One region of the Aureimonas sp. OT7 genome, then DNA from elsewhere that is predicted to be linked to it. Evidence: predicted binding sites of a transcription regulator. Region 1 holds the regulator's gene; each other region holds the start of a gene.
What was found. The regulator LexA, encoded in region 1, represses DNA repair genes until DNA is damaged. The targets are predictions, from matches to a motif close to TGTTCNNNNTGTGTTCNG.
Positions count from the first base shown of each region.

Region 2: recA (recombinase RecA) is a predicted target of LexA. The motif match lies at 3,311-3,328, and genes of this name have one in related genera.
Region 3: IGS74_RS02315 (metallopeptidase family protein) is a predicted target of LexA. The motif match lies at 883-900, and genes of this name have one in related genera.
Region 4: uvrA (excinuclease ABC subunit UvrA) is a predicted target of LexA. The motif match lies at 1,206-1,223, and genes of this name have one in related genera.

Region 1 covers NZ_CP062167.1:2,732,859-2,740,118, forward strand. The annotation lists gene IGS74_RS13060 (peptidylprolyl isomerase) at 1-763, shown strand, start outside; gene trpD (anthranilate phosphoribosyltransferase) at 760-1,794, shown strand; gene trpC (indole-3-glycerol phosphate synthase TrpC) at 1,791-2,603, shown strand; gene moaC (cyclic pyranopterin monophosphate synthase MoaC) at 2,603-3,094, shown strand; gene glp (gephyrin-like molybdotransferase Glp) at 3,100-4,299, shown strand; gene lexA (transcriptional repressor LexA) at 4,382-5,110, shown strand; gene IGS74_RS13090 (ComEC/Rec2 family competence protein) at 5,052-7,241, opposite strand.
Region 2 covers NZ_CP062167.1:2,025,421-2,032,680, forward strand. The annotation lists gene IGS74_RS09745 (hypothetical protein) at 1-498, opposite strand, end outside; gene IGS74_RS09750 (ATP-binding protein) at 740-3,274, shown strand; gene recA (recombinase RecA) at 3,420-4,484, shown strand; gene alaS (alanine--tRNA ligase) at 4,601-7,258, shown strand.
Region 3 covers NZ_CP062167.1:480,385-487,644, reverse strand. The annotation lists gene IGS74_RS02320 (hypothetical protein) at 1-823, opposite strand, end outside; gene IGS74_RS02315 (metallopeptidase family protein) at 1,011-1,433, shown strand; gene IGS74_RS02310 (DUF1737 domain-containing protein) at 1,449-1,655, opposite strand; gene IGS74_RS02305 (CoA ester lyase) at 1,652-2,536, opposite strand; gene leuD (3-isopropylmalate dehydratase small subunit) at 2,643-3,248, shown strand; gene leuB (3-isopropylmalate dehydrogenase) at 3,306-4,421, shown strand; gene IGS74_RS02290 (MFS transporter) at 4,498-6,129, opposite strand; gene IGS74_RS02285 (aspartate-semialdehyde dehydrogenase) at 6,688-7,260, shown strand, end outside.
Region 4 covers NZ_CP062167.1:2,316,983-2,324,242, reverse strand. The annotation lists gene IGS74_RS11140 (MarC family protein) at 1-449, shown strand, start outside; gene ssb (single-stranded DNA-binding protein) at 550-1,080, opposite strand; gene uvrA (excinuclease ABC subunit UvrA) at 1,331-4,207, shown strand; gene IGS74_RS11125 (NAD(P)H-hydrate dehydratase) at 4,163-5,701, opposite strand; gene IGS74_RS11120 (P-II family nitrogen regulator) at 5,837-6,175, shown strand; gene glnA (type I glutamate--ammonia ligase) at 6,225-7,260, shown strand, end outside.

The DNA.
Region 1 (7,260 bases):
GCGTGCCAATGCCCGCGCCACGGAAGCCTACACCGCCATCCAGGATTCGCTCGGCTCGGGTGCGACGCTTGCCGAAGCCGCGGAAGCCGCCGGACTTGAGCTGACCTCCGTCCAGGGCATCGACCAGAAGGGCCGCAATGCCGACGGACAGGAAATCGAGAACCTTGTCGGCGGCAGCGACCTGTTGACCGCCCTTTTCCTGGCCCAGCCCGGAACGGCGACGGAGCCGGTCAATTTCGCGCCCGGCTCCTATGTCTTCTTCGACCTGACGGACGTCGAGGAGGCGCAGGAGCGGCCGCTCGACGAGGTCCGCGACCGCGTCGTCGCGGACTGGAAGACCGACGAGGGCGACCGCCTCCAGGAAGAGCGCGCCAAGGCGATGGTGGAGCGCGCCAGGGCCGGAACCAGCCTCGCCGACATCGCGGCCGAGGCGGGCCTTTCGGTCCAGACGATATCCGGCCTGACGCGCGCCAGCGGCCCGTCGCAGATCGGGCAGCCGGCTACGATGGCCGCGTTCGAGGGGCCGCAGAGCCACGTTGCCGACGCCCCCGCATCCACGGACGGCGCCTGGATGGTTCTGCAGGTCACCGAGACATCCCTGCCGGCAGACCCGCGTGCGAGCGTGCAGGCCGGGCTTGTGGACCAGATGAACGACATGGCCGACAACGACCTGTTGCAAGGCTTCGTGGCGCGCCTGCAGCGCGATATCCCGGTCGAATATCATCAGCAGGCGATGGACCAGGTGCGCGGGGTGCTGCAGTGACAGCGGGGCTGAAGCCGCTTCTCGCCAAGGTCGCCGACCGTCAGGTGCTGACGCGCGAGGAGGCCCGCGCGGCCTTCTCGGTGCTGATGTCGGGGGATGCGACGCCCTCGCAGATCGGCGGCTTCCTGATGGCCCTGCGCGTTCGCGGCGAGGCGGTGGACGAGATCGCCGGTGCGGTCGACGTCCTGCGCGCCCATATGGCGCGCGTCGAGGGCGTGGACGAGGACGCGGTGGACATCGTCGGCACCGGCGGCGACCATGCGGGCACGCTCAACATTTCCACCTGCACGGCCTTCGTCGTCGCCGGCTGCGGCGTTACGGTCGCCAAGCACGGTAACCGCGCCCTTTCGTCCAAATCCGGCGCGGCCGACGTCCTGGCGGCGCTTGGCGTCGATGTCGACCTGCCGCCTGAGGCCATCGGCCCGGTGATCGCAAAGGCCGGCATCGGATTCATGTTCGCGCCGACGCACCACTCGGCCATGCGCTTCGTAGGTCCGAGCCGTGTCGAGCTCGGCACCCGCACCATCTTCAACATGCTGGGTCCGCTGGCCAACCCCGCGGGCGTGCGCCGCATGCTGCTGGGCGTCTACGATCCGCAATGGCTGCTCCCCTTGGCCCAGAGCCTTGACGCCCTTGGCATGGAACGGGCCTTCGTCGTGCATGGCGACGGGCTGGACGAGATCACCGTCTGCGGGCCAACCGAGATCGCCGTGCTCCGCAACGGCGCGATCAGCGGTTTCACGATCACGCCGGAGGAGTTCGGCCTGAAACGCCGGCAGCTCGACGAGATCCGCGGCGGCGACGGCGCGGCCAATGCCGTGGCCCTTCGACGGGTGCTCGAAGGCGAGTTCGGGGCCTATCGCGATATCGTGCTGTTGAATGCGGCGGCGGCCCTGTGCGTCGCCGGCCGGGCGGACGACATCGGCGAGGGGCTGGTGCAGGCGGCCCGCGCCATCGACGACGGCTCCGCGCTGCATAGCCTCGATACGCTCGTGGCGACTACACGCGAAAGCAGGAAGGCCATCGCATGAGCGACATTCTGGCAAAGATCGAAGCCTACAAGCTGGAAGAGATCGCTGCGGCGAAGGCAAAAACCTCGCTCGGCGAACTCGAGGCCCGCGCCCGCGCCCAGTCGGCGCCACGCGGCTTTGCCGATGCCCTCGCCCGGGCACAGGCAGCGGGCGGTTACGGCCTGATCGCCGAGGTCAAGAAAGCGAGCCCATCCAGGGGAGTGATCCGGCCCGACTTCGAGCCGGCGCTTCTGGCACAGGCTTATCAGGCGGGCGGCGCCGCCTGCCTCAGCGTCCTGACCGACGGGCCGAGTTTCCAGGGCGCGCCGTCCTTCCTGACGGCGGCGCGGGAAGCGACACATCTGCCCGCCCTGCGCAAGGACTTCATGTTCGACACCTATCAGGTGGCGGAGGCGCGCGCCTGGGGCGCGGACGCGATCCTGATCATCATGGCCAGCCTGGACGACGCCAAGGCCGCCGAAATCGAAGATGCGGCGATCCATCATGGCATGGATTGCCTGATCGAGGTGCATGACGAAACCGAGATGGAGCGCGCGCTGAAGCTCAGATCGCCGCTCGTCGGAATCAACAACCGCAACCTCAGAACCTTCGAGACAGACCTCGCGGTAGCCGAGCGGCTTGCCCCGATGGTGTCCGAGGGGCGCATACTCGTGGGGGAAAGCGGCATCTTCACCCATGCCGACTGCGAGCGCCTGGCACGATCCGGTATCCAATCCTTCCTGGTCGGCGAAAGCCTGATGCGGCAGGACGACGTTGCCGCCGCCACGCGCCGCCTGCTGGGCCTGCCCATCCATGGAGAGGCGGTTTGATGGCGGGTACCCTCACCCATCTCGACGCGACGGGCGCGGCGAGCATGGTGGATGTCGGCGACAAGCCGGCCACACGGCGCGAGGCAATGGCCGAAGGGCTTGTCATGATGCGTCCGGAGACGCTGGCGCTGATCGTGGACAATGCCGTGCGCAAGGGCGACGTCGTCGCCATAGCGCGGATCGCCGGCATCATGGGTGCCAAGAAAACCAGCGAACTCATCCCCCTGTGCCACCCGCTGATGCTCGACAAGGTGTCCGTGGATATCGCACCGGAACCGGCCCTGCCCGGCCTGCGCGTCACGGCCACGGCACGCGTCTCCGGCCCGACCGGCGTGGAGATGGAAGCGCTCACGGCGGTGTCCGTGGCCTGCCTCACCATCTACGACATGGCCAAGGGCGTGGACCGGGACATGGCGATCTCCGGTATCCGCCTGCTGGCCAAGTCGGGCGGCCGTTCCGGCGACTGGCGGGCGGAAGGATCGCCGTCTTGAGCCTGATGCCGGTGGAGGAAGCCCTCTCCCGGCTTCTGCGCGGGGTGGACCCCATTCCGGAAACGGAAACCGTCGCGCTGCGCGCCGCCGCGGGGCGCGTCCTTGCCGACGATATTACCGCCCTGCGGACGCAGCCGCCATTCGACGCTTCCGCAATGGACGGCTACGCCGTGCGGGCCGCCGATGCCTTCAAGGGCGCGGTCCTTCGGGTTATCGGCATTTCGGCCGCAGGCGCGGCATTTGCCGGCACCGTCGAGCCCGGAGCCGCCGTGCGCATCTTCACCGGTGCGCCCCTGCCGGCGGGCGCGGACACGGTGCTGATCCAGGAAAACGCGACGCTCGAAGCGCCGGACGCGTTGCGTGTCGATGTCGCGGCGGAACCGGCCCGTCATATCAGAAAAGCCGGGCTCGACTTCGCGCAAGGGGCCGTGCTGCTGCGGGCGGGCCTGCATCTGCGTGCAGGCCACGTCGCGCTTGCCGCCAGCGCCGGCCACCCGCAACTTCCCGTCCGGCGTCGGCCGCGCGTTGCGATCCTGGCCACCGGCGACGAACTGGTGATGCCGGGCGAAAGCACCGGCCCCGACCAGATCGTGGCCTCCAACGGGTTCGGCCTTGCCGCGATGGTGGAGGCCCATGGAGGCGAGGTGCTGGACCTCGGCATTGCCCCGGACGACCAGGCCGTGCTGGAGGCCCGGCTTGCGGAAGCAGAGGATGGCCGCGCGGATGTCGTCGTGACCATCGGCGGCGCCTCCGTCGGCGACCGGGACCTCGTCGCTCCTGCCCTTCGGGCGCGCGGCGTGGATCTGGATTTCTGGAAAGTCGCCATGCGCCCGGGAAAGCCGGTCATGGCCGGGCGCAAGGGCGCGCTGCGGGTTATCGGGCTGCCGGGCAACCCGGCATCCACGATGGTGGCCGCAACCCTGTTCCTGCGGCCCCTCGTCCGCTGTCTCGCGGGGCTCGGCGCCGATCCGGGTTTCCAGCACGGCGTCCTGTCGGCGGCCATGCCGCAGGGCGGCGAGCGTGCCGACTTCGTCCGCGCCCGGCTGCACCACACGGCAGAGGGCCTGCCGCAGGTAGAAGCCTTGCCACGGCAGGACTCCTCCCTTCTTTCCATCTACGCCCTTGCGGATGCGCTGCTGTACCGCCCGCTCGCCGCCCCCGCCGCGCAGGCCGGCCAGGAATGCCTGTTCATTCCCCTCGATTGAGGCGCCATGAAAGCTTGCAGAACACAACTGGAACAGCTAGGTTTGTTCTGGTTTTGTTTTTGATCGATTCCGGGGGCGGCACGTGCTAACGCGCAAACAGCATGATCTCTTGATGTTCATTCACGAGAGGCTGCAATCCGCCGGCGTCCCGCCTTCCTTCGACGAGATGAAGGACGCGCTCGACCTTCGGTCGAAATCCGGCATCCACCGCCTGATCACGGCCCTCGAGGAGCGTGGTTTCATCCGCCGCCTGCCCAATCGGGCGCGGGCGCTGGAAGTCGTCAGGCTACCCGAGTCGATGGCACGCGGCGGCCGGGCCGCCGCGTCTGCCCCGGCCCCTTCCAACGTCGTTTCGCTTGCCGAGCAGTCTGCTGCATCGGGTCTCGCCGCGCGCCGCCGGGTTGCCCCCGCCGCAAACGATGCCGATGCCGGCATCAGCGTCCCCGTCATGGGCCGGATCGCGGCCGGCGTACCTATATCCGCAATCCAGAACAACACCCATAGCCTGACACTGCCACCGGACATGATCGGCCCCGGCGAACATTATGCGCTGGAGGTTTCCGGCGATTCGATGGTGGAAGCCGGGATTCTGGATGGGGATACGGTCGTGATCCGCCGGGTGGATACGGCAACGCCGGGCGATATCGTGGTCGCGCTGGTGGATGACGAGGAGGCAACCCTCAAGCGGTTCCGCCGCAAGGGAACCGCCATCGCCCTGGAAGCAGCCAACCCCGCATACGAAACCCGGATATTCAGTTCGGACCGTGTGCAGGTGCAGGGGCGGCTGGTGGGTCTGATACGGCGTTACTGACAGTATTTTCCGCCGTCCCGTCGGTTTGCGCTTCGCCACCCTTCTTCCAGTATTCCGGCCATGCCGCCAGTCTGTGCACGTTCCATTCCTGCGGATCGGCCGGGATGGACGGCGTCAGCACGAGCTTGCCCCCATCACCGCGGGATATTGCAAGGGAGCCGGTCCGGCGCAGGCTGCGCAAGGTGACCAGCGTTGCGCCGCCGTTCGGACACCGTCCACGGCGAAGCGCCCGCGCCACAATCACAAGGTCTGCCTGCGCGCAGAGCCTGTCCGTCTCCTCTATGGAGTCGGTCCACGCCAGCCGGATGCCGGATGCGGTGGCAAGCTGGCAGGCAGGCGGTTCGCATGGTATCGGCCCATCCGCGTCGGGCGGACCGTAGCGGCGTTCCCACTGGTCGGCGATGAACCGGCCTGGACGCTTGCCTAGATGGGCAAGCCCCCCGGGCGCAACCAGCGCGACCTTCATGCCATCCTCGAAGATCAGGATATCCGGCGGGGCTTGCCCACCCACGGCAAGGTAGCCGCCCACGATAGCCGCCGGCAACGCCAGCCAACGCAGCGCGCTGGCCATGAAGCACGCAAGAAACAACGCAAGCGAGAGGGCTATCAGTGACGCTGCGGGCAAGGCCATGCCGCCCTGGTCGGGGAAGGTCTCGGCCAGAAAGCGCGTGACGACGAAGACCATGGACAGCCCCCATCCCATGACATGGAGGAATAGCGCGTCGAGGCCGAACGGCATTGTGAGCGCCGAGGCAAGGGCCGCCGGCATGACCCAGAAGCTGAACAGGGGCATGGTCGCCACATTGGCGAGGATGCCGTACGGCGCCAGCCTTTGAAAATGATACAGGCCGTAAGGGGCGGTCGCGGCCCCGGCCACCGCCGATGCGATGCAGGCGACGGCAAGCCACGCAAAGGGGCGCAGGCGCCTCTCTTCGCCGTGTGGCGTCTGCCACCGCCGCGTCAGCACAGCGGCCAAGCCAACCAGTGCGGCGGTTGCGGCAAAGGACATCTGAAAACTGGCCGTCAGGGCCGCATGGGGCGCGATCGCCAGGACGGCGATGGCCGCAAGCGTGACATTGCGCAGCGTCAGCGCCGGCTTCTCTGCAAGGACGGCAGCCAGCATGATCGCGATCATGATGTAGGAGCGCTCCGTCGCGACATTCGGTCCGGCGATCGCCATGTAGCTCGTCGTTGCCATCAGCGCCGCGACGGCACCCGCCTTGCGCGGCGGGACCAGCAGGAGGTTCGGTGGCACGAGAACGAGCAGGCTGCGCACGGCCGCCATCACGAACCCGGCCACGAGCACCATGTGAAAGCCCGAAATGGACAGGACATGCGACAGGCCGGTGATGCGGAAGATGGCGTCGATGTCGTCGGGTATGCCAGTGCGCTCGCCCGATATCAGCGCGGCGGCGACCGCCCCCTCCGCGCCCGGCAGGACCGCCCTGATTCTTTGGGACATGTCGACGCGAAGGCCGACGAGCCATTCGGCGAAACGCTCCGATAGCGACGATGGCGTTTCGCGAGGGACCGTGTCCGGCGGGCCCAGCGAGAAGCCGTAGGCTCCGACGCCGTCGAAGAAGGCGCCGAAGGCGAAATCGTATCCATCCGGGAAGGCCGGTCCGCTGGGCGGCCCCAGGCGCACCAGGCCGCGATAAATGCCGCCAATGGGGATAGGCTCGTGACGGCTGGAGACGGCGATGCGTATGCGTTGGGGCGGGCGCGACAGCACCGGCCTTTCCGTTGCCGCCAAAACCACGACGTAGCGCATCTTCCCGTTTTCATCGGCTTCACGCATCGCAACGCGCCCCGTCACGTAGACGGTGGCGCTGCCCGACAGGATCGTGGTCGGCGTCCGGGCGAGTTCCAAGTGGCAGAGAAGCTGGCCGGAGGCAAATGTGCACACCAGCGCCAGCAATGCCCTCAGGGCGCCGCGCGTCAGCGGCGAAGCCCTGTTCGCGACATGCAGTGCCGCCAGGGCGGCAACGCAGATGCCCAGGCAGTATGGCGGCGAAATCCGCAGGTCGGCCGCATAGAAGAACGCGATGGCGACGATGAGACCCGGTGGAACGAAGTGGATCGAGGTGCGTGCCGATGCCTCGCGCTCGAGTGCTGAACGCAGTCGACTCATTCTCCGTATCATCCCCCCG
Region 2 (7,260 bases), 710 kb from region 1:
ACGTGCCTGGGCGGGCGACGGCGCAGTTGCCTGAGCGGGCGAATGTGCCGGCGAATGTGCGGGCGCCGGGCGCGGCTCGCTGCGTACGGGTTGCGGCGGCTCGACGGGCCGCGCGGCCGGAGCTACGGGCGTCGCCTCGGGGCGTGGCGGCTGTGGGGTGTCCGTGAAGCTCGGCTCGACGCGCCGGGTGCGCACCGGAATGCGGCTTATGCCGGCCTCGACCACAAGGTCGTTCTGGCCGCCGATCAGCACCAGATGTTCGACCTCGTCCCGGCGGAGCAGCACGAGCTGGCGCTTCTGGTCCACCGGCACGATGTCGAGGACCGCGACGCGCGGCGCGGCGCTGCGGCCTGCGCCCAGACGGCCTCCGGATGTAAGGCCGCGCACTATGGCGAGCAGAACATAGCCGAGGATCACAAGCACGGCGATGACGATGATGGCGATCACCACCGTGGCGATGCCTTCACCGCCGAGAGCGTTTACGAGTCGCTCGTACATTTTGCCAGTCTCCCTGGTCGTTTGCCCCGCCACGGCTTGCCGTCCGCGTGCGATGACCGTTACGTCATGTCGGATACGTGCGGGCGCCGCTATGGACAACCCTGTTCCGTTGGATAGGTTCATGTGCCGAAAACGTCGCGGCTTCAAGGGCTGCGACAGTTTCATGCCGTATAATGCGCAAATGTGCTGAACGATATCTTCTACACGAGCGGGGCTCGAAGCGACTTGGTTTCCATCCGATATGACGGCTGACACGCGCCTGGCCAACCGCAAGCCGCTGGTGGATCGCAGCGCCGCTCATTCGGGCGTATGGCGCCTTCTGGCCCTGTCCGCCTTCATGCTGGTCGTGGCGGCCGCGCTGGCGATCGCCGGGCACGTCTCGGGCGGAATCGCCGTCCTCGGGATTTTCGGGCTTCTGGCGGTCTTCGGCATCCTGTCCTGCTTCGCGCTGGCGCTCGGCTTCCTTCAGGTATCCAACAGGCTGTCCGATGCGGGCCTCGGCCGCGATTTCCTGGATGCACTGCCGACGGGCACGCTGATGACGGATCGCAAGGGCAGGATCGTCTATGCCAACCGCGCCTATGCCGAGACGGTCGGTATCGAGGAGCTGGCGGGTGCGCGTACGCTGGAGCAGCTCCTGTCGCGCGAGGGGGAGGCGTCCGAGGCGATCTACAGGCTGGCCAACGCTGCGCGGGACGGGCGGGAGGCGCAGGAGGAGTTCCGCCTGTCGCGCCGGCTTTCCGGCGGCGCGGGTGCGGGCTGGTATCGCGTCGTGGTGCGCCCGATGGACAGTGGCGGCCGCAGCCTCAACGTGTGGCAGGTTGCCGATATCAGCGACGAGCGGGCGGAGCAGGAAGGCTTCTTCCAGGAGTTGCAGAACGCCATCGACTATCTGGACCATGCGCCGGTCGGTTTCTTCTCGTCGGCGCGCGACGGGTCCATCGTCTACCTCAATGCGACGCTGGCGGGCTGGCTCGGCTTCGATCTTGCCACCTTCGATCCCGGCAGCGTGACGGTGCCGGAACTGGTGGGCGAGGAGGGCCGTGCCTTCCTGTCCGCGACCGGCGAATCGGAGCCGGATCGGATCCATGTCCTGGACGTGGATCTGGTGACCCGCTCCGGACAGCGGCTTCCCGTGCGGCTGATGCGGCAGGCCACGGCCACCGCCGACGAGCGGCTTGGGCATATGCGCACAGTTGTCCTGAACCGTTCGGGGCAGGTGGCCGGCGCGGGCGACACGCTGGAAAAACTGGAGATGCGCTTCAACCGCTTCTTCCACACATCGCCCATGGCCATAGCCTCGCTGGATTCCCGCGGCCATGTCACGCGCGCCAACGCGGCCTTTTCACGCCTGTTCGGCGCCAAGGTGGCCGAGGGGACGGCCAGCCTGGAGGGCGCATTGCGCGACGAGGGCCGGGAAGCGATGCGCGGCGCCATCGACGCGGCGGCGCGGGGGCAGGCGGGCATCCCGTCGCTCGACGTGGAGATCGCAGGCGATCCGGCGCGCTCCGTGCGCCTGTATTTCAGCGCGGTCGGGGATGTCGCGGACGACGGCTCGGAGGCCGCGCTGGTCTACGGCATCGACTTTACCGACCAGAGGGCCCTGGAGGAGCAGTTCGCCAAGGCACAGAAGATGCAGGCCATCGGCAATCTCGCCGGCGGCATCGCGCATGACTTCAACAACGTGCTGACGATCATCACCGCCTCCGTGGATTTCCTGCTGCTCAACCACCGGACCGGCGATCCCTCGTTCCAGGACCTGCTGCTCATCAAGCAGAGCGCCAACCGTGCCGCCTCTCTCGTGCGGCAACTGCTTGCCTATTCGCGGCGGCAGACCATGCGGCCCAAGATGCTGAACCTCACCGACGTGGTGGCGGACATGCATCTTCTGCTGCGCCGCATATCGGGCGACCTCGTCAAGCTGGAACGCCACCACGCGCGCGACCTGTGGCCCGTCATGGCCGATATCGGCCAGTTCGAGCAGGTGGTCACGAACCTCGTGCAGAACGCGCGCGACGCCATGCCGGACGGCGGGCGGATCGACATCGCCACGCGCAACGTGCCGGCAACCGAGACGGCAGCCTTCAATTATCCGGAGCTGACATTCGGCGACTATGTCCTGGTGGAGGTGTCCGACACCGGTTCGGGAATGCCGGCGGAGGTGGCGGAGCGCATTTTCGAGCCGTTCTTCACCACCAAGGAAATCGGCAAGGGCACCGGGCTCGGCCTGTCCATGGTCTACGGCATCATCAAGCAGTCCGGCGGATTCATCTACGTCGACTCCAGGCCCGGAGAAGGCACGACGTTCCGCATATTCCTGCCGCGTCACGTGCCGGCGGAGGTGGCCCAGTCTGCGCCGGAAACGCTGGCGGCCGCCACCGTGCCCGCCGGCAAGCTGGACCTGTCGGGTACGGCGACGATCCTTCTGGTCGAAGACGAGGATCATGTTCGCGCCGGCAATGTCCGCGCATTGAAGATGCGTGGCTACGACGTGCACGAGGCGTCATCGGGTGTCGAGGCGCTGGCCATCATGGAAGAACTCGGCGGCCGTGTGGACCTCGTGGTCTCGGACGTGATGATGCCGGAAATGGACGGGCCGACCCTTCTGCGCGAGATGCGCAAGGAGCGTCCGGAGCTGAAGTTCATCTTCGTGTCGGGCTATGCTGAGGACGCTTTCGCCAAGAACCTGCCCGAAGGAGCGCGATTCGGCTTCCTGGCCAAGCCGTTCTCCCTGCGTGAGCTGGCCGTGGCCGTTAAGGAAATATTAGACGAATAGAGAGTCGATCTGTCGCAGCGAATCACGCGCATTGACCAGAACAAAACAAGAATATCTGTTGAATAACGGGAACAAAAAGGGTACATGGAGGGTCCCTGCGGAAGCGTTGCGTGTCACCACGCCGCGTGAAATAAGGACCATGCCGATGGCACAGAATTCACTTCGTCTCGTTGAGGATACTTCCGTGGACAAGAACAAGGCGCTCGACGCCGCTCTTTCGCAGATCGAAAGGGCCTTCGGCAAAGGCTCCATCATGCGGCTCGGGGCAACCGAGAAGCTCGATATCGATACCGTGTCCACCGGCTCTCTCGGGCTCGACATAGCGCTTGGCATCGGCGGGCTGCCGAAGGGCCGCATCGTCGAGATCTACGGTCCGGAAAGCTCCGGCAAGACCACGCTTGCGCTCCATACCATTGCCGAGGCCCAGAAGGGCGGCGGCATCTGCGCCTTCGTCGACGCCGAGCACGCGCTCGATCCGGTCTATGCGCGCAAGCTGGGCGTCAACCTGGACGAACTGCTGATCTCACAGCCCGATACGGGCGAGCAGGCGCTCGAGATCACCGATACGCTGGTGCGGTCGGGCGCGATCGACGTCCTGGTCGTCGATTCCGTCGCGGCGCTGACGCCGCGTGCGGAAATCGAGGGTGAGATGGGCGACGCGCTGCCCGGCCTCCAGGCCCGGTTGATGAGCCAGGCCCTTCGCAAGTTGACCGGATCGATCTCCAAATCGAAATGCATGGTCATCTTCATCAACCAGATCCGCATGAAGATCGGCATCGTCTACGGATCGCCCGAAACCACGACCGGCGGCAACGCGCTGAAATTCTACGCCTCCGTGCGCCTGGATATCCGTCGCACCGGCGCCATCAAGGAGCGGGATGAGGTCACCGGCAACCAGACCCGCGTCAAGGTGGTGAAGAACAAGCTCGCGCCGCCTTTCAAGCAGGTCGAGTTCGACATCATGTATGGCGAGGGTGTCTCCAAGATGGGCGAGCTGGTCGATCTCGGGGTCAAGTCCGGCATCGTCGACAAATCCGGCGCCTGGTTTTCCTATAACAGCCAGCGGCTGGGGCAGGGACGCGAGAACGCCAAGTCCTTCCTGCGCGACAATCCGGCCATGGCGGCCGAGATCGAAAGCGCCATCCGGCAGAATTCGGGCCTGATCGCCGAGAAGCTTCTCGAAGCCGACAGCGAGGGCGACGAAGAATAGCCGTCTCCCCCGGGGTGCATCCGATTTCGCAGGGGCTTTCGATTTAGGTTGAGCCAAAAGCGCGACTTCCTGTATCGGTTCCTGCGAATGAAGATTGCCTGTCAGGGGTTCTGGGAATGAACGGCGTTAATGAAATCCGGTCCACCTTCCTCGATTACTTCGGGAAGAATGGCCACGAGCAGGTTGCCTCATCGCCGCTCGTTCCCCGCAACGATCCGACATTGATGTTCACCAATGCCGGCATGGTGCAGTTCAAGAACGTGTTCACCGGGCTTGAAAAGCGGCCCTATGACCGTGCGGTGACGTCGCAGAAGTGCGTGCGCGCCGGCGGCAAGCACAACGATCTCGACAATGTCGGCTACACGGCACGGCATCACACCTTCTTCGAGATGCTCGGCAATTTCTCGTTCGGCGACTATTTCAAGGAAACCGCCATCGAACTGGCGTGGAACCTGATCACGCGCGAGTTCGGGCTGGCCAAGGACAAGCTCCTCGTCACCGTCTATCATACCGACGATGCCGCGGCCGACTACTGGAGGCGCATCGCCGGCCTGCCGGAAGAGCGGATCATCCGCATCGCCACGAGCGACAATTTCTGGGCGATGGGCGATACCGGCCCGTGCGGTCCCTGCTCCGAGATATTCTACGACCACGGTCCGAGCGTCTGGGGCGGCCCTCCGGGCAGCCCGGAAGAAGACGGCGACCGCTTCATCGAGATCTGGAACCTCGTCTTCATGCAGTTCGAGCAGATGGCCGGCGGCCAGCGGGTCGATCTGCCGCGGCCCTCCATCGATACGGGCATGGGGCTGGAGCGCGTCGCCGCCGTCCTGCAGGGCGTGCACAACAATTACGACATCGACCTGTTCCGCCAGCTCATACGAGCCAGCGCCGACATCATCGGGGCACCCGCCAGTGGCGAGCAGCTTGCCAGCCACCGGGTCATCGCCGACCATCTGCGTGCGACGTCCTTCCTGATCGCCGATGGCGTCCTGCCGTCCAATGAGGGCCGCGGCTACGTCCTGCGCCGCATCATGCGGCGGGCCATGCGCCACGCCAAGCTTCTGGGCGCACGCGAGCCGGTCATCTACAAATTGCTGCCCACGCTGGTCGCGGAGATGGGCCGCGCCTATCCCGAGCTGGTGCGGGCGGAGGCCCTGATCTCCGAGACGCTCAAGCTCGAGGAAAAGCGGTTTCTTGCCACGCTCGATCGGGGCCTTACCCTCCTCAACGACGCGACCCTGTCGCTCGGTGCGGGCGACATGCTGGATGGCGAAACGGCGTTCAAGCTGTACGACACCTATGGTTTTCCGCTGGACCTGACACAGGATGCCTTGCGCGCGCGCGGCATCAACGTCGACATCTCCGGCTTCGAGGACGCCATGGCCCGCCAGAAGGCGGAGGCCCGCGCAAGCTGGGCCGGCTCGGGCGAGGTTTCGGACGAGGGCATCTATTTCGGGCTGCGCGAGCGGCTCGGGGCCACCGAATTTCTGGGGTACGACACCGAGAGCGCCGAGGGCCAGGTTCTGGCCCTGGTGAAGGACGGCAAGGAAGTGGCATCCGCGTCCGAGGGCGAGGAGGTGTCCGTCATCCTGAACCAGACCCCCTTCTACGGAGAATCCGGCGGCCAGGTGGGCGATACCGGCGTGATGAAGGGCGAGGGGGTCCGCTTCGACGTCGCCGATACGCAGAAGGTTGCCAACGGGTTGTTCGTGCATCGCGGCACGGTCGCCTCGGGCGCGCTTGAACCGGGCATGGCGCTGGAGCTGGAGGTCGATCATCGTCGACGCGGCAGTATCCGCGCCAATCATTCGGCGACGCACCTTCTGCACGAGGGCCTGCGCGAGATCCTGGGCAGCCATGTCGCCCAGAAGGGCTCGATGGTGTCGCCAGACCGCCTGCGCTTCGACTTTTCGCACCCCAAGCCCCTGGAGCCGAACGAGCTGGCCGAGGTGGAGCGGATGGCCAACGCCATCGTGCGGCAGAACGCCCCTGTCGAGACGCGGCTGATGGCCGTGGACGATGCCATCGAAATGGGTGCCATGGCGCTCTTCGGAGAGAAGTACGGCGACGAGGTGCGCGTCGTGTCCATGGGCGTCGGCGAGGAGGGCGCAAAGCAGGGCAAGACCTTCTCGATCGAGCTGTGCGGCGGAACCCATGTCGGCGCGACGGGCGATATCGGCCTTGTCCATGTCCTGTCGGAATCGGCGGTCGGTGCCGGCGTACGGCGGCTCGAGGCGCTGACGGGCGATGCTGCCCGCGCCTACCTGCAGGAGCAGGATGCACGGGTGCGCCGCATCGCATCCGCGCTCAAGGTCGGGCCGGCGGAGGTGGCGGACAGGGTGGAAGCCCTGGTCGACGAGCGCCGGAAGCTGGAACGCGAACTGGCGGATGCCCGGCGCAAGCTGGCACTGGCCGGTGACGGCGCCGCCGCGCCCGCCGCGCCGAAGGAGATAAACGGGGTTTCCTTCCTGGGCCGCGTCCTGGAAGGCGTTCCGGCCAAGGACCTGAAGGGCATCGTCGACGGCATGAAGCAGGGGCTCGGCTCCGGCGTTGCGGCGGTGGTCAGCGTTGCCGAAGGCAAGGCCAGCATCGTCATCGGCGTGACGGACGATGTCTCGGCGCGCTTCAGCGCCGTGGACCTGGTGCGGGTGGCGTCGGCGGCGGTTGGCGGCAAGGGCGGCGGCGGCCGTCCGGACATGGCGCAGGCCGGCGGCCCCGACGGGGAGCATGCGCAAGCCGCCATCGATGCGGTCGAGGCGGCGCTTGCCGCCTGAGC
Region 3 (7,260 bases), 1.9 Mb from region 1:
GGACCGGCCAAGGCTTTTGCGAAACAGCCTGTCTGTCGACAGATGAGGCAGGCACACGGCCAGAATTTTGCTCGGCGGCGGTGAAATGTCGCTCATCCTGGTTCCACTCCAGTCGAAATCTGCCGGGCCGGCCCGACGCCGATTTTTCCACCGCGACATCGAAGGCCGGCTGCCCGACGAGCCGGCCGATATGGGCAAGGTCCGATACGGCCCCCGCGGCGGCCGGGGCAATTTGCAGGCGCAGCGGGGCCGCGGTGGCCTCCGGCCGCCCGGCCTGTCGCAAAAGCACCAGCGGAAGGCCGCTTGCACGGGCCCGCACATGCAGTCGCCGTGTTCCTTCCAGCCCCAGAAGATGCGGGTTGCCGGACACTTCGAGCACGACCAGCGCCGCACCGCCCGAACCGGCCGCCTCCTCCGCCGCCCAAAGGGCCTCCTGCAACCGCCGCGTATGCACCAGAAGCAGGGAAGACGGGTCCAGCCCGAATGTCCGCAGGCCGGCAGCATAGAAGACGCCGAGCTCCGCCTTGACGTGCCGTTCGCTGATCCACAGCAAGGGACGTTCGGCGGAAGCGCCGCACAGGCTGGCCACCCCGGCCAGGAAGCCCGCCCCGCCACCGCCACCACGCGGTTCGGCAAGTCGGATCTCGGTCAGCGCCGCGGATGGAAATCCGCCCCCGAGCACCCTGTCTGCCGAAGCCACGCGCAGGGGCACGAATTGCCCGCCGGACGCCGTTTCGCTTCCGGCATCCAGTGCCGGCGACGCCTTTTCCAGACGTGCGATCCGATCTCGCAATTCCGCCAGTTGTCGGGCTTTGTCCGGCAATGACGGTGGCATCCCGGCAGATGGGTCGCATCGCCGCTCCATAGAAGCTCCAAGGGTTTTGTTCCTGTTATGTTCTTATGGATTCCAGAGCACCGGCGCAGAGTCAAGGGAACGCCGAATGGATGGCGGGTGGCCGATGCTTCGTCTAAAAGAGCGGCAACCGGTATCCTGCGGAGGCTTTGAGAGGATGGGACAACTCGATCATGGCGACGACTGGTCGCGGCGCATGGCGCCCAGCCTCGACGAAATCGAGCAGCTTGCCATCGATGCCTATGCCGGTCTTCCGGCGGAATTTCGTGCGCTATGCGGCGATATCCGATTCCATGTCGCCGACTTTCCGGAAGATGACGTCGTGGCGGAGATGAAACTCGACTCCCCCTTCGACATTCTCGGCCTGTTCGAGGGGCGCGCCGTCGCAGCTTCCGCCACGGAAATGACGGGCGAAATGCCCAACCGCATCCTGCTGTATCGCCGGCCCATACTCGACTATTGGGCCGAGCACGAGGAAACGCTGGGCATGCTCGTCAGCCACGTGCTGATCCACGAGATCGGCCATCATTTCGGCCTGTCCGACGACGACATGGAAGCGCTGGAAGCCGCGGCCGACTGATGCCGGCCCGCCGGCCTACTGTTCGCCGAGCTTCATCGAGGGATCGTAATCCCTGCCCTCGACCACCTTGGTGACGGGCTGGGCGCATTTCATGACACCCTCCGCCGCATCGAAGGCATAGGCGGGGCTGCCGGCCAGCTCCCACCCCTTCGAAAGGGCAAGGGAAACCTTGTGGCAGAAGGCGGCGTCGTCGACGCCTGTCAGCAGACGATAAAGCTTCATGACCTGTCCTTCGGTTTCGGGATCGATTCGGCGATGTCGAGCAGCCGCCTTGCGTCGACGAGATGCAGCCGCTCCACCATGCGCCCGCCGATGCGGATGACGCCGCGGCCGGAATTGGCCGGGTCGTCGAAGGCGGCGACGATGTCACGCGCCGCTTCCACCTCCTCGGCGGTGGGGCCGAAGGCGGCGTTGGCGCGCTCCACCTGCGAGGGGTGGATCAGCGTCTTGCCATCGAAGCCCATGCGCCGGCCGGCGGTGCATTCGGCTGCGAAACCTTCGGCATCCCGGAAGTCGTTGTAGACGCCATCGAGCACGGGAATGCCATGGGCCCGTCCGGCCAGCACGATCTGGGCCAGCCAGGGGATGAGTTCGGGCCGCCCGGCGGAAGGGCGCAGCCGGCCGGCGGCGACGATGTCGTTTGGCCCCGCGACCAGCGCCCCCAGGGGATAGGCCATCCGTACGGCCGCGATTGCACCTGCATTCAGGATGCCGAGCGGCGTTTCCACCATCGCCCACACCTGCAGAGCCGGCGGGGCGTCCGTCTGCTCCAGCGCGGCGGAGACCTCGAGGAGGTCGGCGGCCCTGTCCACTTTCGGAACCAGGATCGCATCCACATGCGCGCCGCGTGCCATCAGCAGGTCCTCGGTGCCCTCCAGCGTCGCCAGTGGGTTGATACGCACCACCCGCATGGCGCTGCCCCGGGGCGTTGCCAGATGATCGCGCAGGCGCTCGCGCGCCCCGGCCTTTTCCTCCGGCGCGGCGGAATCCTCCAGATCGAAGATCAGCGCATCCGCGTCGAAATCGGCGCTGCGCGCCAGTGCGCGGCCGTTCGCGGCGGGCACGAACAAAGCGGATCTCAGAAAGCGCGGCGTCTGTGTCATCCCTGCTTCCTGCCAAATGCCGCCGGAGGCCGCAATGGTTTTGACCCGCCTGCCACCTTGATATATCGGAAAGCGGAAAAAGCCATGCAGCCGAGGAGACATGCCGATGCAGAAGTTCGACACGCTGACGGGCGTTGCCGCCCCGCTGCCCATCGTCAACATCGATACCGACATGATCATCCCCAAGGATTACCTGAAGACGATCAAGCGCACGGGTCTCGGCGTCGGCCTTTTCGCCAATATGCGCTATCGCGAGGACGGGTCGCCCGATCCGGATTTCGTGCTGAACAAGCCGGCCTATTCCAAGGCCGAGATCCTGATCGCGGGGGACAATTTCGGTTGCGGCTCCTCGCGCGAGCATGCCCCCTGGGCCCTGCTCGATTTCGGCATCCGCTGCGTCATCTCCACGTCCTTCGCCGACATCTTCTACAATAACTGCTTCCAGAACGGCATCCTGCCGATCCGCGTCACTCCGGGGGAACTGGAAGAGCTTCTCAAGGATGCCGAGAAGGGCTCCAACGCGCGGCTGTCCATCGATCTCGAAACGCAGGAGATCCGCCGCCCGGACGGGCAGGTGATCCATTTCGACCTGGAGGCATCGCGCAAGCACCGGCTTCTCAACGGCCTCGACGATATCGGGATGACCCTCGAGCGGGCGCCCGGCATTTCGACCTTCGAGCAGAAGCTCGCCGAAGACCGCCCCTGGGCCTGACGACACCAGCCCTGCCCAATCTTTCATGATCTTGCTTAACGGCTGGAGGACCGCCGCATGACCACCCGTAACCTGCTTCTTCTTCCCGGAGACGGGATCGGCCCGGAGACCATGGCCGAGGTGGAGAAGCTGATCGCCCTCATGAACGCGGAAGCGGGCACGGGTTTCACCATCGAGCGCGGCCTGGTGGGCGGTTCCGCGTATGACGCCCATGGCGTGCCCATCTCCGATGCCGACATGGCGCTTGCCCTCGCCGCGGACGCCGTGCTGTTCGGCGCCGTCGGCGGCCCCAAATGGGATGGCGTTGCCTATGAGAAGCGGCCGGAAGCCGGGCTTCTACGCCTGCGCAAGGAACTCGAACTCTTTGCCAATCTGCGCCCGGCCATCTGCTATCCGGCCCTCGCCGACGCGTCTTCGCTGAAGCGTGATCTGGTCGACGGGCTCGACATCCTCATCGTGCGGGAATTGACGGGCGGCGTTTATTTCGGCGAGCCGAAGGAAATCCGCGATCTGGGCAATGGCCAGAAGCGCGGCATCGACACGCAGGTCTACGACACCTACGAGATCGAGCGCATCGCACGCGCGGCTTTCGAGCTGGCGCGCACGCGGCGCGGCAAGGTCACGTCGATGGAAAAGCGCAACGTCATGAAGTCCGGCGTCCTCTGGAACGAGGTCGTCACGGCAACCCATGCCGATTACGCCGACGTCACGCTGGAGCATATGCTGGCCGATGCCGGCGGGATGCAGCTGGTGCGCGCGCCCAAGCAGTTCGATGTCATCGTGACTGACAATCTCTTTGGCGACATGTTGTCCGATATCGCCGCCATGCTGACCGGCTCGCTCGGCATGCTGCCGTCCGCCTCTCTCGGCCGGCCGGACGATGCGACGGGACGCCGGCGCGCCATGTACGAGCCGGTGCACGGTTCGGCGCCCGATATCGCCGGACGCGGCGTCGCGAACCCCATCGCCATGATCGCTTCGTTCGCGATGTGCCTGCGGTATTCCTTCGGCATGGTCGGCGAGGCCGACAAGCTGGAAGCCTCGATCGCGGACGTACTGGAAAAGGGTATCCGCACGGCGGACATCGTCGCCGAGGGTACCCGCCAGGTCGGCACGGCGGAGATGGGCGATGCGATCGCCGCGGTATTCCGCGACAAGCTCGCTGCCGCCTGATCGCGCAGCGAAGACCCGATGTGAAAGGGCCCCGGTGTCGCCACCGGGGCCCTTTTTCATGGTGATGCCGGTGCCGTCAGTCCAGCTTGTGAATGTCGACGTGGCGGGTATCGCGCAGGAAGATCATGCCGACGATGAGCGACATCGCGGCGATGACCACCGGATACCAGAGACCGGAGTAGATGTTGCCCGTCGCCGCCACGATGGCGAAGGACGTCGTGGGCAGGAAGCCGCCGAACCAGCCATTGCCGATGTGATAGGGCAGCGACATGGATGTGTAGCGGATGCGCGTCGGGAAGAGTTCCACCAGATAGGCCGCGATGGGTCCGTAGACCATCGTGACCAGCAGGACCAGGAAGAACAGGATCGCCGTCGTGCCGATATAATTGATCTCGGCAGGGTTCGCGGCCGCCGGGTAGCCCGCCGCCCGAATCGCATTCGTCGCCGATGCGCCGAAGGCATCCGTCTGTGTCTTCAGGTCGGCGGCCGACAGGCCATCGCCCTCGAAGCTCTCGATGACCACGTCGCCGATGCGCACATTGGCCACCGTGCCGGGAGGCGCTTCGATATTGTCGTAGTTCACGGCGTTCTTGGCCAGGAACGCCTTGGCGATATCGCAGGAACTGGTGAAGCGGCTCGTTCCGACCGGGTTGAACTGGAACGAGCAGGTCGCCGGGTCCGCCGTCACATGGACGGGAGCGGAAGCCTGCGCCGCCGCGAGGGTGGGGTTGGCCATGCGGGTCAGCATCTGGAAGGCCGGGAACAGCGTCACCACCGACAAGGCAAGCCCCGCCATGATGACCGCCTTGCGTCCGATCCGGTCCGACAGGATGCCGAAGATCAGGAAAAAGGGCGTCGCCAGAAGAAGGGCCACCGCCATCATGATATTGGCGGTCGCGCCGTCCACCTTCAGCGTCTGCGTCAGGAAGAAGAGGGCGTAGAACTGCCCCGTATACCAGACCACCGCCTGGCCGGCGGTCAGGCCGAACAGCGCCAGAAGCACGATCTTCAGGTTCGACCACTGGCCGAAGGATTCACGCAAGGGGCTCTTGGACGCCTTGCCCTCTGCCTTCATCTTCTGGAACACCGGGCTTTCGTTCAGCTTGGTGCGGATCCAGACCGAGATCGCCAGGAGGACGATGGAGATGAGGAACGGAATACGCCAGCCCCATTCGGCGAACGCCGCCTCGCCCATGATTGTCCGGGTGCCGAGGATGATGATCAGCGACAGGAACAGGCCCATCGTCGCCGTTGTCTGGATCCACGAGGTGAAGTAGCCGCGCTTGCCATTGGGCGAATGCTCGGCGACGTACACCACGGCGCCGCCGTACTCGCCGCCGAGGGCAAGGCCCTGCAGGAGGCGTAGGATGATCAGGATGATCGGGGCGAGAACGCCGATCGACGCATAGTTGGGCAGGAGACCGACCAGGAAGGTCGACAGGCCCATGATGATGATCGTGACGAGGAAGGTGTATTTGCGTCCGACGAGATCGCCCAGCCGCCCGAAGACGAGGGCGCCGAAGGGGCGCACCGCGAAGCCGGCGGCAAAAGCCAGCAACGCGAAGATGAAGCCCGCCGTTGGATTGACACCGGCAAAGAACTGCGCGGCGATGATGGCCGCCAGAGAGCCATAGAGATAAAAGTCGTACCATTCGAAGACGGTTCCGAGCGATGAGGCGACGATCACCTTTCGCTCTTCCCGCGTCATGCTGGTCTGGCTTTGGGACGCAGTCGAATCATTGTAGCTTGCCACGTAGTTCCCCTCCCGGCCGCTGCTTGTAGGCGGTCTCATTGCTTGCACACACCGACGTGTACTGATGTGTGTTGACAGGCACGCTAACCTATCCAGCGTAAATGAAAAGTGGCAAAATTCTGTCTGCGTAAATCATGGCTTGCCGCCGACACGCAGTGTTCCTTGAAGGTCAACGGAACGCGAGGGACGTTATCGCCGTTGTATTGTCCAGCGACACTTCAACGGGGAATTTCAGGATATGATCAGAAGTTTGATCAAGGCGGTCGTGATCGGCTGGGTCATGAAGAAGCTGTTCGGCCACGAGGACCGGGACGAGCGCGACAGGCGTCGTGGTGCGCGATGAGCGCCGCGACCTTCGATTGACAAGGCGCGCCCGAGGGCGCATATGCGAGCCCATGTTCACACGCTCCATGATTAAAACCGCGATTGGCTGATACCTTCGTCCCGCACTCCCCCGGGACGGGGTTGGAGGCGTTTGACGAAGTCGCGGGGAGCAGAGGAACTGGGTCCAAGATGGGTTACAAGGTAGCTGTCGTCGGCGCGACGGGTAATGTCGGCCGGGAAATGCTGAACATCCTGCACGAGCGCGGCTTTCCGGCCGATGAGGTCGTGGTGCTGGCTTCGCGCCGCAGCCAGGGCAAGGAAGTCACCTTCGGCGATACAACCCTGAAAATCCGCGCCCTCGAGTCCTACGATTTCTCCGACACGGATATCGCGCTCATGTCGGCCGGCGGTTCGGTCGCCAAGGAATGGGCGCCGAGGATCGCGGCGCAGGGCTGTGTCGTCATCGACAACTCGTCGGCCTTCCGTTACGAGCAGGACGTACCGCTGATCGTGCCGGAAGTGAATGCCGATGCGGTGTCCGGCTTCCGCAAGCGCAACATCATCGCCAATCCCAACTGCTCCACCGCACAACTTGTCGTAGCGTTGAAGCCGTTGCACGACCATGCCACCATCCGCCGCGTCGTCGTTTCGACCTATCAGTCGGTGTCGGGCGCGGGCAAGGAGGGCATGGACGAATTGTTCGAGCAGAGCCGCGCCGTCTTCGTGGCGGACCCCGTCACCGCCCGCAAGTTCACCAAGCGC
Region 4 (7,260 bases), 420 kb from region 1:
TCGTCATCATCGAGGCGATCGGCGTTTCGCTGGGCGCCTTCCGAGTCGCGGGCGGGCTCTTCCTGTTCACCATCGCCTTCGAGCTGGTGTTCGAGAAGCGGCAGCATCGCAAGGAGAAAAGCGCCGGGGAGGCCGTGCCCCACCCCGAGGAAGCGGCCAATGTAGCGGCGTTTCCGCTGGCTATCCCGCTTATGGCAGGACCGGGGGCGATTTCGGCCGTCATCCTGTTGTCCGGCAATCTTCCGGGCTTCGTCGGGCAGAGCCTGCTGGTGCTGGTGATCGCGCTGGTCTGCGTCGCGACATTCCTGTTCCTGGCCGTGGCCGACAGGGTCGACCGGCTGATGGGCGTTACCGGACGCGCAGTGGTGACGCGCCTTCTGGGCGTCCTGCTGGCGGCGCTGGCGGTGCAGTTCGTGGCCGATGGCGTGCGCCAGCTCTTTGCGCTCTGACCTCGGCGAACCGTATTAAAAGAAAGCCCGGCCTTGGGGGCCGGGCGTCCGATCGTACCGATGCCTGCGCGCTATCAGACGTGCCGATGCTTGCGGGCTATCAGAACGGGATTTCGTCGTCCATGTCGCCGCCGCGGCCGCCACCGCCGCCGCGCTCGTCATAGCCGCCACGGCCGCCGCCGCCGTTTCCGCCACGATCGTCGTAACCGCCACGGCCACCGCCACCGCCGCCGCCGCGTTCGGAGCCGCCGCCGCCTTCAAAGGAAGCGCCGCCCTCGCCACGCCCGTCGAGCATCTGCAGTTCGCCGCGGAAACGCTGCAGGACGACTTCCGTCGTGTAGCGCTTCTGGCCCTGCTGATCTTCCCAGGAACGGGTCTGCAACTGCCCCTCCAGATAGACCTTCGCGCCCTTCTTGAGATACTGCTCGGCAACCTTGACGAGGTTTTCGTTGAAGATGACCACGTTGTGCCATTCGGTGCGCTCGCGCCGCTCGCCGGACTGGCGGTCGCGCCATGTTTCGGACGTGGCGATGCGCAGGTTGACGACGGCATCGCCGGAATTCAGGCGGCGCACCTCCGGATCGGCGCCCAGATTGCCGACCAGAATGACCTTGTTGACGCTGCCTGCCATCGGGATACCTCAGTCTATGAAAATGAATTCGAACGGGGCGGAAGCTAGACCATCGCATCGTCCGTTCCAAGCGGCCGGCCCCACGAAATCAGCCACGATCCACACCCGTTTGATGCGCGATTGACGCGAACAAAGAAAGAACATAGACAATGGGGCGTCAAGTCTTTTTGCCCGATACGTCTTTCAACCCGCCGTCCCATGCCCGATATGGGAGGCACAGGACCCGTTTTCCCCATTATCGGCCGGCCAGATGAAAAACGTCATCTCCATTCGCGGTGCCCGCGAACATAATCTCAAGAATGTCGATCTCGACATCCCCCGCGACAAGCTGGTGGTGATGACGGGGCTTTCCGGCTCGGGCAAATCGTCCCTTGCCTTCGACACCATCTACGCCGAAGGGCAGCGCCGCTACGTGGAAAGCCTGTCGGCCTATGCCCGGCAGTTTCTGGAGATGATGCAGAAGCCGGATGTCGACCAGATCGACGGCCTGTCGCCGGCGATCTCCATCGAGCAGAAGACCACCTCGCGCAATCCGCGCTCCACGGTCGGCACCGTTACCGAGATCTACGATTATCTGCGCCTGCTGTTCGCGCGGGTCGGGGTGCCGTATTCGCCCGTCACCGGCCTGCCCATCGAAAGCCAGACCGTCAGCCAGATGGTCGACCGCGTGATGGCGCAAGCCGAAGGGACACGCTTCTACCTGTTGGCGCCGATGGTGCGCGGCCGCAAGGGCGAATACCGCAAGGAGCTTGCCGAACTCCAGAAAAAGGGCTTCCAGCGCGTTCGCATCGATGGCGAGTTCTATGACATCGCCGACGCCCCCGCGCTCGACAAGAAGTACAAGCACGACATCGACGTGGTGGTCGACCGCATCGTCGTGCGCGACGACATCCAGGCACGGCTGGCCGACTCTCTGGAAACCGCGCTCAAGCTGGCCGAAGGGCTGGCCGTCGCCGAGTTCGCCGACGAAAAGGACGAGCAGGGCAAACCGCGCCAGCTTGTCTTCTCGGAAAAGTTCGCCTGTCCGGTCTCCGGGTTTACCATTCCCGAGATCGAGCCGCGCCTGTTCTCGTTCAACAACCCGTTCGGCGCCTGCCCCGTTTGCGACGGGCTCGGCTCGCAGCGCGCCATCGACCCCAAGCTCATCGTGCCCGACGAAAACCGCACGCTGAAAGCCGGCGCGATCGCGCCATGGGCCAAGTCCACCTCGCCCTATTACCTGCAGACCCTGGAAGCGCTGTCGCGGGAATACGAGTTCAAGCTGACCGACAAGTGGTCGGCTCTGCCGCAGAAGGCGCAGGACGCCATCCTGCACGGCACGGGCAGCCACAAGATCCAGTTCCGCTACAGCGACGGCCTGCGATCCTACAACGCCACCAAGACTTTCGAGGGGATCGTCCCCAATCTGGAAAGGCGTTGGAAGGAAACCGACTCGGCCTGGTCCCGCGAGGAGATCGAGCGCTACATGTCGGCCACGCCCTGCCCGGCCTGCAACGGCTACCGCCTCAAGCCGGAAGCGCTCGCCGTCAAGATCGCCGAGCGCCATATCGGTGAGGTGACAGAGCTTTCCATCCGCGGCGCGGCCGACTGGTTCGAGGTGCTGCCGGACAGGCTGACCGCAAAGCAGAACGAGATTGCCGTCCGCATCCTCAAGGAAATCCGCGAACGGCTGAAATTCCTGGTCGATGTCGGGCTCGATTACCTGACCCTGTCGCGCGCCTCCGGTACGCTGTCGGGCGGCGAAAGCCAGCGCATCCGCCTGGCGTCGCAGATCGGATCGGGCCTGACGGGCGTCCTCTACGTGCTGGACGAGCCGTCGATCGGCCTGCATCAGCGTGACAATGCGCGTCTTCTGGACACGCTGAAACACCTTCGCGATATCGGCAATACGGTGATCGTCGTCGAACACGACGAGGATGCCGTTCTGACGGCGGATTACGTGGTGGATATCGGCCCCGCCGCCGGGGTGCATGGCGGCCAGGTGATCGCCGCCGGCACGCCCGCCGAGGTCATGGCCAATCCGAAGTCGCTGACCGGGCAGTATCTTTCAGGCGCCCTCGGCGTTCCGGTGCCCGACAAGCGCCGCAAGAAACAGAAGGGCAAGGCGATCAAGGTCGTCGGGGCGCGCGGCAACAACCTGAAGAACATTTCGGCGGAAGTGCCGATGGGTCTCTTCACCTGCGTCACGGGCGTCTCGGGCGGCGGCAAATCCACCTTCCTCATCGAAACCCTGTTCAAGGCGGCGGCGCGCCGCATCTCCAATGCGCGGGACGTGCCGGCGGAGCATGACCGGGTCGAGGGGCTGGAGCTTCTGGACAAGGTCATCGATATCGACCAGTCGCCCATCGGCCGCACGCCGCGATCCAACCCGGCTACCTATACCGGGGCTTTCACGCCCATCCGCGACTGGTTTGCAGGCCTGCCCGAGGCCAAGGCGCGCGGATATCAGCCAGGCCGCTTCTCATTCAACGTCAAGGGCGGACGCTGCGAAGCCTGCCAGGGCGATGGCGTCATCAAGATCGAGATGCACTTCCTGCCGGACGTCTACGTGACGTGCGATGTCTGTCACGGCAAGCGCTACAACCGGGAAACTCTGGACGTAACCTTCAAGGAAAAGTCGATCGCCGACGTGCTCGACATGACGGTGGAAGAGGCTGTCGAATTCTTCGCTGCCGTTCCGGCCGTGCGCGACAAGCTCGCCACGTTGAAGGAGGTGGGGCTCGGCTACATCAAGGTCGGCCAGCAGGCGACGACGCTTTCGGGCGGCGAGGCGCAGCGCGTCAAGCTGGCGAAAGAGCTGTCGCGCCGGGCGACGGGCCGCACGCTCTACATCCTGGACGAGCCGACGACAGGGTTGCACTTCCACGATGTGGCCAAGCTCCTGGAGGTGCTGCACTCCCTTGTCGACCAGGGCAACACCGTTGCCGTGATCGAGCATAATCTGGAGGTCATAAAGACCGCGGACTACGTGATCGACATCGGCCCCGAGGGCGGCGACGGCGGTGGCGAAGTCGTCGCCACCGGGACGCCCGAGGATATCGTTGCCGAGCCCCGCTCATGGACCGGCCGTTTCCTGAAGGAACTACTCCTGCGGCGGCCAGCCGGGAAGGCTGAAGCCGCAGAGTGAATGCAGCCTGCCGAGCGCCTCGGGCACGAGCCCCGGCAGATCCTCGGCGATCAGGCCCGGCCCGTGCAGGCGCGCGGCGACGCCATGCAGCCACACGGCGATGCAGGCCGCCTCGAAGGGCGGAACGCCGTTTGCCAGTTGCGCACCGACAAGGCCGGCCAGCACATCGCCGGTACCGGCGGTGGCCAAAGCCGGCGTGCCCGTCGCGTTGATCGCGGCGCGCCCGTCCGGTGCCGCGATCACGGTATCGCTGCCCTTCAGCACCACCACCGCGCCGGACCGCGCGGCGGCCATGCGGGACATGAATGGCTTGCCGCGTTCCGATTGCGACGCGATGTCGGGAAACAGCCGTGCGAACTCGCCCATATGCGGCGTCATCACGAGCCGGGCCGTGTTGGTGGCGCCCAGCAGGAACAGGTCGGCCGCGTGGTCGCGAAAGGCCGTCAGGCCGTCGGCATCCAGCACCAGTGCGCGGCCCGCCTCCAGGATCGTGGCGGCATAGGCGCGCGCTTTGTCCGCGCTGCCGAAGCCCGGCCCCAGTACGAAGGCGTTCAGGCGCGCATCCGACAGATGATCGGCCAGTTGGGCGGCATCGTCGCATCGCCGCAGCATGACGGCCGTCAGGTGCGCGGCGTTGACGGCCATCGCCCCGCCGGCCGAAAACATCGTCACCAGCCCAGCGCCGCCACGCAGGGCCGCCATCGCGGCCAGCCGCGCCGCACCTGTATGGCTTGGGCCTCCTGAAAAGACCACGGCGTGCCCGCGGGCATATTTATGGTCCGCCTCGTTCGGCTTCAGCAGCCGATGTCGCCACAGCTCCGGCTGGTTGGCGAAGGTGCGCGGCTGGATGCTTTGCAGCAGGCCGGCGGGAATGCCGATATCGGCGACGGTCACCCTGCCGCAGAGGGCGGCACCGGGCTGCAGCAGATGACCGGGCTTGCGGCGAAAGAAGGTCACCGTCGCCTCGGCCTGCGGTGCACGGCCGAGCACCTGCCCGGTTTCGCCCGATACGCCGCTGGGAAGGTCGATGGACAGAACCCGCGCCTGCGCCTCACCCAGGCGCCGCACAAGCTCAGCCGCCGCCCCATCCAGCGGGCGTTGAAGCCCTGCACCGAAGAGGCCATCGACAATGAGGGTGAACTCGGCAGGCAGGAAGGCTTCCGGCGATTCGCCCTGCGATGCCCATTTCGACATCGCGCGCGCGGCGTCGCCGCCTTTCGGTTTGCCCAGCATGAACAGCCGTACGGACCGCCCGCGTGCGCGCAGATAATGCGCCGCCAACACGCCATCGCCGCCATTGTTGCCAGTGCCGGCCAGCACCGCGATCGGGCCCGTTGGCGCCATAGCTTCGGCCACGTTGGCGACTGCGGTCGCCGCCGCCTGCATCAATGAATAGCTGCAACCGCCTAATTTGGCAGCCATTTCATCTGCTTGCGCCAATTCTTTCGGCGTAAGCAAACAAATATCGCCAACATCCGCGTCATGCCGGTTCATTTTTTGCGCACCTTGCCTATTCTTTTTGCAACAAATTGGTGAAACAACGGGCAGAACTGGCCTTCCGTACGGTAGCGTTCGGGAGGGCGACAGGATAGACAACCTTGAGCCCGCGTGCGCATTGGAGACGACCCGATGAAGAAGATTGAAGCGATCATCAAGCCTTTCAAGCTCGATGAGGTAAAGGAAGCGCTTCAAGATGTCGGCCTTCAGGGCATTACCGTAACGGAAGCCAAGGGTTTCGGCCGCCAGAAGGGCCACACGGAGCTTTACCGGGGCGCGGAATACGTCGTCGACTTTCTACCCAAGGTGAAGATCGAGGTCGTACTCGCCGACGAGTCCGTAGCGGCCGCGGTGGAGGCGATCCGCAAGGCCGCGCAGACCGGGCGTATCGGCGATGGCAAGATTTTCGTTTCCAACATCGAGGAAGCCGTTCGCATCCGTACCGGCGAAGTCGGCGTCGACGCGATCTGAGCTCCCGAGCCCGTCCAACATTCGAACATTCCAAACAGGAAGGACTAAAATGACTTCGGCCAATGATGTTTTGAAGCAGATCAAGGATAACGACGTCAAATTCGTCGACCTGCGCTTCACCGACCCGAAGGGCAAGCTGCAGCACGTCACGCTCGACATCGCAATCGTGGACGAAGATCTCTTCTCCGAAGGCACGATGTTCGACGGCTCGTCGATCGGCGGCTGGAAGGCCATCAACGAATCCGACATGGTCCTGATGCCGGATCCCGAAACGGCCCACATGGACCCCTTCTTCGCGCAGTCGACCATGTCGATCTACTGCGACATCCTGGACCCGATCTCGGGCGAGTCCTACAACCGCGATCCGCGCAGCACGGCCAAGAAGGCCGAGGCCTACCTGCAGCAGTCCGGTATCGGCGATACGGCCTTCTTCGGCCCGGAAGCCGAATTCTTCATCTTCGACGACGTCCGCTACAAGGCCGACCCGTACAACACCGGCTTCAAGCTGGACTCGACCGAGCTGCCCTCCAACGACGACACCGAGTACGAGACGGGCAATCTCGGCCACCGCCCGCGCGTCAAGGGCGGCTACTTCCCCGTGCCCCCGGTCGATTCCTGCCAGGACATGCGCTCCGAGATGCTCACCGTGATGGCCGAAATGGGCGTCTCGGTCGAGAAGCATCACCACGAAGTGGCGGCAGCCCAGCACGAGCTCGGCATCAAGTTCGACACGCTCGTCCGCAACGCCGACAAGATGCAGATCTACAAGTATGTGATCCATCAGGTCGCCAACGCCTACGGCAAGACGGCCACGTTCATGCCGAAGCCGATCTTCGGCGACAACGGCTCGGGCATGCACGTCCACCAGTCGATCTGGAAGGGCGGCAAGCCGACCTTCGCCGGTAACGAGTATGCCGGCCTGTCCGAAACGGCGCTGTTCTACATCGGCGGCATCATCAAGCATGCCAAGTCGCTGAACGCATTCACCAACCCGTCCACCAACTCGTTCAAGCGTCTGGTGCCGGGCTACGAGGCACCGGTTCTGCTGGCCTATTCGGCGCGCAACCGGTCGGCTTCCTGCCGTA